Regions from separate parts of the Pseudalkalibacillus sp. A8 genome, predicted to be linked through region 2. Evidence: riboswitches for the same ligand, from Rfam matches in the RefSeq annotation. Region 2 holds a riboswitch; the other holds the start of a gene.
What was found. A riboswitch is a leader RNA that binds a small molecule or an ion and turns the genes downstream of it on or off. The one in region 2 is predicted to bind cobalamin.
Positions count from the first base shown of each region.

Region 1: another riboswitch for cobalamin. It lies ahead of ACJROX_RS29290 (ribonucleoside-diphosphate reductase subunit alpha); the one in region 2 lies ahead of ACJROX_RS21740 (acyl-CoA thioesterase).

Region 1 covers NZ_CP174509.1:5,876,642-5,881,071, forward strand. Annotated here, with positions in the region: gene ACJROX_RS29290 (ribonucleoside-diphosphate reductase subunit alpha) at 1-2,078, opposite strand, end outside; cobalamin riboswitch at 2,239-2,441, opposite strand; gene ACJROX_RS29295 (YwgA family protein) at 2,737-3,243, opposite strand; gene ACJROX_RS29300 (HD domain-containing protein) at 3,256-4,430, opposite strand, start outside.
Region 2 covers NZ_CP174509.1:4,233,048-4,237,477, reverse strand. Annotated here, with positions in the region: gene leuS (leucine--tRNA ligase) at 1-809, shown strand, start outside; cobalamin riboswitch at 1,510-1,702, shown strand; gene ACJROX_RS21740 (acyl-CoA thioesterase) at 2,026-2,499, shown strand; gene ACJROX_RS21735 (rhodanese-like domain-containing protein) at 2,742-3,050, shown strand; gene ACJROX_RS21730 (rhodanese-like domain-containing protein) at 3,079-3,414, shown strand; gene ACJROX_RS21725 (sporulation protein Cse60) at 3,500-3,691, shown strand; gene ACJROX_RS21720 (NUDIX hydrolase) at 3,765-4,217, shown strand; gene ACJROX_RS21715 (GNAT family N-acetyltransferase) at 4,220-4,430, opposite strand, start outside.

The DNA of each region.
Region 1 (4,430 bases), 1.6 Mb from region 2:
ACATGTCGCTGTCTGGCCGCATTTTGCCGGATACTCCATTTTTGGTCGATATCATAAGCACTTTTATAAAACCACGTTGTTTCAGGTGACAAGTCAGGAGCTGTCACAGGTATTTTCGAGTTTTTCTTCTCTTCGGCATATTGCTTTTTAAAAATCGGATCGATGCTCGCTGTAGAGCCTGCTATGATGCTCGTTGACGCATTCGGTGCAACCGCCAGCAGCCAACCGTTCCGGATCCCTTCGTTTTGGATCTTGTTCCCTAGTTCACGCCACTCTGGACTTTCGTAGCCCCTCTTTTCAAAATAAGCACCTGTATTCCAATCGCTGCCTTCAAAGGCCGGATAAACACCTTTTTCTTTTGCCAGGGCATGACTAGCCTGGATTGTCAGGAAATTGATTTTTTCATAGAGCTGATCTGCAAAGGTGACCGCTTCTTCCGATTCCCAACGGATCCCTTTCTGGGCGAGTAAATGATGCCACCCGAACGTCCCTAGTCCGATCGCCCGGTATTTTTCATTCGTCAGGATCGCTTGCTTCACTTCGATTTTATCTTTATTGAGTTCGATGACGTTATCGAGCATCCGTACTTGAGTCGGAATGACCCGCTCCAACACATCGTCCTTCATGACCTTTGCAAGGGAGAGGCTTGATAAGTTACAGACGACAAAATCACCAGGTGTTTTCGTGATGATGATTTTCCCATCCTCGGTCGTTTCCTCTTCAACCGTAGTCGCAGACTGGTTTTGCGTGATTTCCGTACAAAGGTTGGTACAATAGATGATGCCTCCATGGCGGTTGTTATTAAGTCGATTGACTGTATCCTTGTAAAACATGAACGGGCCGCCTGTTTCAAGCTGGCTGATCATGATCCGTTTCATGATATCGATCGCCGGCACGGTCTCGCGAGATAGGAAGGGATGATTGACGCATTGTTCGTACTTCTTCCGGAAGCTTCCTTCACCTTTGGTTTCATCGTAAAAATCATCCAGCTCGAATCCCATCAACTTTTTTACTTCATGAGGATCGAACAGATGCCATTCTTCACGGTTTTCGACTTTTTCCATGAAAAGGTCAGGGATGACGACCCCTGTGAACAGATCATGTGTTCTCTGCCGCTCGTCCCCGTTGTTCAGCTTCGCATCGAGGAAGGCGAAAATGTCTTTTCCGAATACCGGGTAGTAGACCGCCACAGCACCGTTCCGCTGTCCGAGTTGATCAACATTGACAGCGGTCGTGTTAAGCTGCTTCATCCAGGCGATCACACCTGAAGACGTGTTTTTGTACCCTTTGATGTCAGAACCTTTACTGCGGATCTTACCGAGGTATACACCGATCCCTCCACCTGCCTTACTGAGCATCGCGATGTCCGTATTCGAGTCATAGATTCCCCGCAAGCTGTCATCCACTGTATCGATGAAGCATGAACTGAGCTGCCCATGCGCTTTCCCTGCATTAGCAAGTGTCGGCGTGGCTACTGTCATATAGAGGTTTGATAGCACCCAATAGGCCTCTTTTACAAGGTGAAGACGCTTTTCCTTCGGTTCAGGAATCATCAACGTCATCGCAATGACCATCCATCGCTCTTGAGGCAGCTCGTATAAATGGCGATCATGATCTCGGGCAAGATAGCGGTCTGCCAGCATCCGGATACCGGCATAGGTGAACAGCTCATCCCGCTCGGGCACCAGTTCCGCTTCAAGCTCGTCCACCTCTTCTTTCGTATAATGAGTAAGCAACTCTTTGTCAAAAAGACCTTTTTTGATCAATGATTGAAGCAGATCATGGAAGTTTCGATAACCAGGCGCTTGCTCACGATTTCGAGCGGTTTCATCATAAAGAGAATGAAGATGGATTTGGGCACAGACATACGTCCAATCCGGCTCTTCTTGTGTAATTCTTGCCAAACCTTCTAAAAGCATCAAGTTGATGATCGCTCCCTCATCGGCATTATTATCCGATTGAATCGTTGCTTTCTCGATTAAATCCGATACATCCAGATGAGGAAATTCCTCTTTAAGTTTTTCAGTAAGCTCAATAAGTTGCATCGGAATACGCTTTTTATTTAATTCAGTCGTCATTATGAATTCCTCCAATTCAATTAACTATGAAATCATTAAAAAAACCACCCGGATCTCGAGTGGTTGAAACGCAGACGGTTTGAGATTGGAACGGGTCCGTATGAAAGACCAAGACCGAACTGAATAGACGTCCACGCTTCAACCCTTAACCCCCGAAGAATTGAAACATTCAAGCTCAGGCAGGTCTACTGACTTTTGCTTCTTCCTACTAGGAACCCTTCCCATATAAGCACCTATTGCTAGACTCTCTTATACAGTGGTTTATTCCGTTCGTCCACAATTACAGTTGCGGGGACAGTCCTGGATTCTCACCAGATTCCCTATCAAGTCTCCTAAAGAGACACCTGTCACTCGAATAAATCTATATATTGTATTACTAACCTTACAATCTCACTAAATGTAGTGTTTGTCAATATGTTTTTAGAATAGTTATAAGATGGTGACTTTAATTCTAGAAATTTTTTTGTTGATCCTGGAAGAATGGCTGGTAATCCTAGAAATCTTGCAGCTAATACTAGAATTCTTCATCATATTCCTAGAAAATAGTACAAAAGACCCTATATCTAGCCCGTATCTTCCATACCTAAAGGCACCCAGTGAAGAAAACGTAATCCTTCACAAAAGTGCCTTTGTCGTTTTTAAAGTTATATGTTCAGCTTTAAACTATTGTTTGGCTTTTAAGATCCTCGATATATCGGAATGCTTCTTCTATCTCTTCTTCTGTGTATTTCTGTTTTTGCTTCACGACTTGAATCTTTTCTCCAATCTCCTCATTTGAAAGATGATCGAAATAAAGGATGGTTGAAATAAGTTCAAGCATGCGTGAAGGCTGTTCATTCATAGAAGTTACACAGTCCTTGAGCGGTTCTAGATCCATATCATAATGCTTCAAGAATTGCTCGCCATCAACGGTCAATGTGTAACGGTATTGATAATAGCCTGATACCTTTTCTTTCGTCTCTTCGATAAATCCTAGATTACAAAGTTCTTCGACACGTAGAGTCAGTTCCTCAGAATATGGCCCGTAAAAATGGAATTGATATTTTTCTCCGAAAGGAAAGTTCAACTTTTTTGCGATATAAACCATTTTCTGAAGCTTCTTCCTTCCTACGACCTCCTTGGCGTAATCGAACAATGCAACCAACCGTGCATGATGTTCAAGCACGATGATCCCCTCCTATAATTCTAATATTTCACCGATTTTTCTCTTTAAGTCTTGATCTTCTATTGTCTCTATCAGATCCGATGGATAATACAACTTATGGTCGGTCCGTTTTTTACCCGATATGGCTTCGACAACCGTAGACTCCCTGGACAACTCCCGATATTCCCCGCTCTTCATCAACAAGTGGATCGGCAGGCGTTCTTCTTCCTCACCTGGGCGATAAAAGTCATAAGGCAGGTCTGACGATGAATCGACAATCAAATAGTAATCCGGGTCGATATTCGCTTTGACGAAATAGGTGTAGAGTCGGTGCCAATGCTCCATATGGACGTTTGGATTGAATTCCATGTACTTGAAAAGACGGCGATTCAAAAACCGCTCACAAAGATCACTTAATATCTCATCTTTCTCTTCCTGCCATGCCTGGAAATAAAACTGGATGATCCCTTCGTCAAGCTTGATATAATCATCCAAATCGACATCATCATTAAATAATGAAACGAAATGGACCGGCTCCAACTTAAAGGTATAGCCTTCTTTGTGGAGAGCCTTCGCACGATGGAGAATTTTTGAAAGAATGACTTCCGCACTACGAGTCACTGGATGAAAATATACTTGCCAATACATTTGATATCGGCTCATTATATAGTCCTCTACAGCATGCATCCCGCTATGTTTGATGACGACCTGATCTTCTTTCGGGCGCATGACTCTCAAAATCCTTTCAATATCGAATTGTCCGTAGCTGACCCCTGTAAAATAAGCATCACGAAGCAAGTAATCCATCCGGTCTGCATCAATCTGGCTTGAGATCATACTGACGACGAGCTTATTTTCATAAGTTTTCGCAATGACTTCGGAAACTTTACGTGGAAAGTCATCATCCACCTTTTTTAAGACGCTGTTCACTTCTGTATCACCAAGGATGATCGATTGCGTGAAATTTTCGTGGTCAAGATTGAATACTTTTTCAAAGGAATGTGAATAGGGACCATGCCCGACGTCATGCAATAGTGCAGCTGCTAAACAAAGGATGCGCTCTTCATTGTTCCAATGCGGCCTGCCCTGAAAGATTTCAATGATTCGGCGGACGATTTCATACACCCCTAATGAATGGCTGAACCGGCTGTGTTCTGCACCATGAAAGGTTAAAAACGTCGTTCCGAGCTGCCGGATCCTTCTCAATC
Region 2 (4,430 bases):
ACTTGTTGTACGCACGTTTCTGGCATAAAGTCTTGTATGATGTTGGTGTAGTGCCGACAAAGGAACCGTTCCAGCGTCTTTACAATCAAGGTATGATTCTTGGAGAAAACAATGAGAAGATGAGTAAATCGAAAGGGAATGTCGTCAATCCGGACGAAGTAGTAAAGACCCACGGCGGGGATACATTACGTCTATATGAAATGTTCATGGGACCGCTTGATGCGAGCATCGCCTGGTCCGAAAATGGATTGGATGGCTCACGTCGTTTCTTGGACCGTATATGGCGTCTGTATGTTGAAGAGGATGGAACGATTTCGGGTAAAATCCAGGATGTCGAGCCGAATGAACAGTTCGAACGAGTGTATCATCAGACGGTAAAAAAAGTTTCTGAGGACTTCGCAGAATTGCGCTTCAATGTCGGTATCTCACAAATGATGGTCTTCATCAACGAAGCGTATAAGCAAGATGTATTGCCGAAGACGTTGATGGAAGGATTCATCCAATTGTTATCACCAGTCGCTCCGCATATTGCCGAGGAGATTTGGGAGAAGCTCGGTCATACAGAAACAATTACGTATTCTGGATGGCCGACGTTCGATGAATCGAAGTTGACGGAAAATGAAGTGGAGATCGTCGTTCAAATCAACGGTAAAGTTAGAGCGAAGTTGATGGTTCCGACGGATGCTGATAAAGGACAATTGGAAGAGATTGCTTTGTCCGACGGTAAAGTGAAAGAGAACATCGATGGTAAAACGGTACGTAAAGTCATCGCAGTACCCGGAAAATTGGTCAACATCGTCGCAAATTAATCAAAATGAGAAGGATTGGCTTCGGTTTAGAGGTCAATCCTTTTTTAAATGATAGGCTCTGTTATACTTCATTGTTGATATACGAAATTCATTCCCTTTCCGCGAGCGATCCGCACCCCTCCTCACTTGCACATGGATCTCAACACAAAAATGAAACCATTTTCGTGTCTGCGATGAGAATTCTTAGAAGCTTTCCTTATGCTGGATTAGACGTTCACCACAAGACCACTTACATTCCATCCTTGTAGTTTTGCGCCGAGTAACCGCAGGCGCAGGACGTGGGGGTATTTAGTCGAATTTCATTATTATACTCGCGAAGTTCATTATTATACTCGATGATCCTTAATTGTTGTCCGCTGCGGGGTCTCGCCTGGCTCGCTTTTCCCGAAAGAGTGTCGCGAATTTCGCTGAAAGCAATATATAAAAGAAATCAACATTAACCTTTAACAGCGCCAAATGATAAGAAAGATAAAAATTTTGGTGCAGTGAAATAATGTCTAGCTCCATCGCCAAACCATTTGGATCGCTTCAGACCTCCTGCAGCGGTCGACACATTGAATTACTGCTTAAGTAGTAACCAATGCAAAACCAAGTCTTTGTTTGGTTTGAGACTCCTCGTCGGACTTCCAGTGGCCTTCGTGGCTAACCAGGGCGCTTGCGCTTTTCTTTATAATTGATGTGCTATAATGATGGAGTATAATTTCATATGTTGCTTTATGGTGGACTGATGTTTCTGATCAGTCCTTGAAAGGGAAGCCGGTGAGAGTCCGGCGCGGTCCCGCCACTGTGAGGTTGAGGTTCTTGAACATGCCACTGTTTCATTAAGAAATGGGAAGGGGTTTTGGGACTGATGAAGCCGAGCCAGGAGACCTGCCATAAGGAAGGACACAGAAATTCCTACGGGAGATAGGAGGGTGTTACGTGCAAAAACGATTGGAATCTATCATGACATATCTCGTTATGAACCTCTTCGATCTTAGCCTGGCATCTTCTTTATGAGGGTGTTTTTTATTTTTTGGCTCTGTTATTCTTTCTTGTTAATTTCCGGGAGACGTGGTGGTTGTTACTCGAAGATCCTTTTAGTTGTAAGCTGCGGGGTCTCGCCAGGCTCACTTTTCCCGCAGGAGTGTCGTGAAGTTCGCTTAAAGAAAATTCTATTAAAAGTCAATAACAAGATTTAACAGAGCCTATTTTTAAAAAAATCGGAGGGGAAGAGATGGAACAAGCATATCCAATAGGGCGTTCAAGAATTATTCAAACCAAGCTGGTTTTACCACCAGACACGAACCATTTACAGACGATCTTCGGTGGTATCGTTTTATCGTATATTGATGAAATCGCTGCACTGTCAGCGATGAAGCATTCGAAAAGTGTAGTTGTCACAGCATCGATCGATTCAGTAGATTTCTTGTCATCTGCTAAAGTTGGTGATGCACTGGGGCTCGAAGCTTTTGTCACATATACCGGCAGGACATCGATGGAAGTTTACGTTAAAGTGTTCTCTTCCAATCTATTGACTGATGAAAAAACATTGACGACCGAATCTTTTCTTACGATGGTCGCTGTAGATTCTTCAGGGAAACCTGTCCCTGTTCCGAAGGTCATCCCTGAAACCCCAGAAGAACAGAGGTTATACGACACAGCACCTGCACGAAAGGAAAATCGTAAAAGTCGCTCGATGATCCGTTGAATTCCAAGGACCTGCTGCATTAGTGGCTGGTCCTTTCATTTGGTGGAAAAAGTAGATTGATCGTTAAATTACCCCACTTCGTCGTTCAATCACTTAACTTCGTCATTAAACCATTACTCCCCCGAAAAAAAACTCCCTCTACTGAATCAATCCCTTTACTTTTGTTAGTGAACTTCGTAAAATAAGTGGCGAAACAATAAAAATGACATGACTTGATTATAGATATCGAAAGGGTGTTGAGTATGGAGAATGAACTTAAAACAATCACACCAGCGGAGGTTGAAAAGCTTTTAAAAGAAGGCGAGAAAATTTCCATCATAGATGTTCGTGAAAATGAAGAGGTAGAAGCTGGGAAAATTCCAGAAGCGAAGCATATTCGTTTGATGGAAATTCCGGATCGATTGAATGAGATCGAAAAAGACGAGGAACACATCATGGTTTGCCGCTCAGGAAGACGTAGTGAAAATGCCGGTTATTTTTTACAAGAGCAAGGCTTTAAAGTGAAAAATATGGTCGGCGGAATGCTTGAATGGGAAGGCGAAACAAAATAATAACCAGAAAGAAAGGGGAAACGGAGAGATGATTTGGGGAATCATCCTGTTTGTGGTAGCTGTTTACATCTTCTTCTCCTATCTACTTCCTTATTTGAAATTGAAGGCATTTCAACAAGAGGCTGTAGACCAAAATTTGTATTGCATGATTGATGTCCGTGATTATCAATCATCTTATCGTGATCCATTTCCGGTCATGACGAAGAATATTCCTTTATCCTATTTGTCTAGAACGACGAAGGAAGAAGAAATTTGCGACCGGGATATTGTTGTGATCGCAGAATCAAAATACGGAGCGGCAATGGCAGCACGGATTTTAAAACGGAAAACGGACAAATTTATATATTATGTAACGGTTACCTGACAAAAGTAGAAGTCTTTCGTCAAAGGATTTCCAGCACCCCCAGGTGAATTTTACGTGATAAACGTACGATTCAGGGGGTGTTTTTTTGTTGCAAATCAAACTCTTTGAGGCTCAACACGAAGAAGATCTTGAAGAGGAGGTCAATGATTTCCTTTCACGACTGCATGAATCCAAATTCATCGAAATCAAATATCAAGTCTCTATGGCAATTGATGAAGATACAGAAGACTTCGAATCTCTCTATAGTTTTTCAGCGATGGTCCTTTATCGGGTATGATAAAAGAAAAAATGATAGACTAGTAGGAAAAGGGTTTAGGTGTGAGGATATGATTCGATATTGCATTTGTTTTATGATAAAAGGCCAGGAAGTACTGATGCTTAACCGGGATAAAGCACCGAACAAAGGCCTATGGAATGGCGTCGGGGGGAAGCTCGAGCCTGATGAAACCCCTGAGCAAAGTGTGATCCGGGAGGTTCAGGAGGAGACCGGTTATTGTATCACATCTCCACGGTACGGAGGAATTGTCCGATGGGAAGTTGACGACAAGGAGATCGGCGGGATGCATGTTTTCTTCGTACATCTGACAGAACAAAACAGGTATCCGACCCCTGTTAAAATGGATGAAGGGATTCTGGATTGGAAAGGATTATCTTGGGTACTGGAAAAAGACAATCTAGGAGTCGTCAGCAATATCCGATACTTCCTTCCGGAAATGCTTAAAAATGATGAGCCTTGTGACTTTCTATGTATTTACCGAAATGGCCGTTTGGAACAAGTCAAAGAAATGGGACTGACTCGTTAAAGTCAGCCCCTGTTGTACATTTCTTCAGCTTTCCGTCGGATCCCCATCAATTTCTTGTCATTGTTATCGTAAACTTCGAAACCGAATTTCTTATACAAACCATGTGCATCTTCCGTGGCCAGCATGATCCTTCTTAACTTCAGTAGATCGGGATGAGCCATGACTTCTGTCATCATCCATTTAGAAAGTCCTTTACCTCTGTGGTGTTCATCT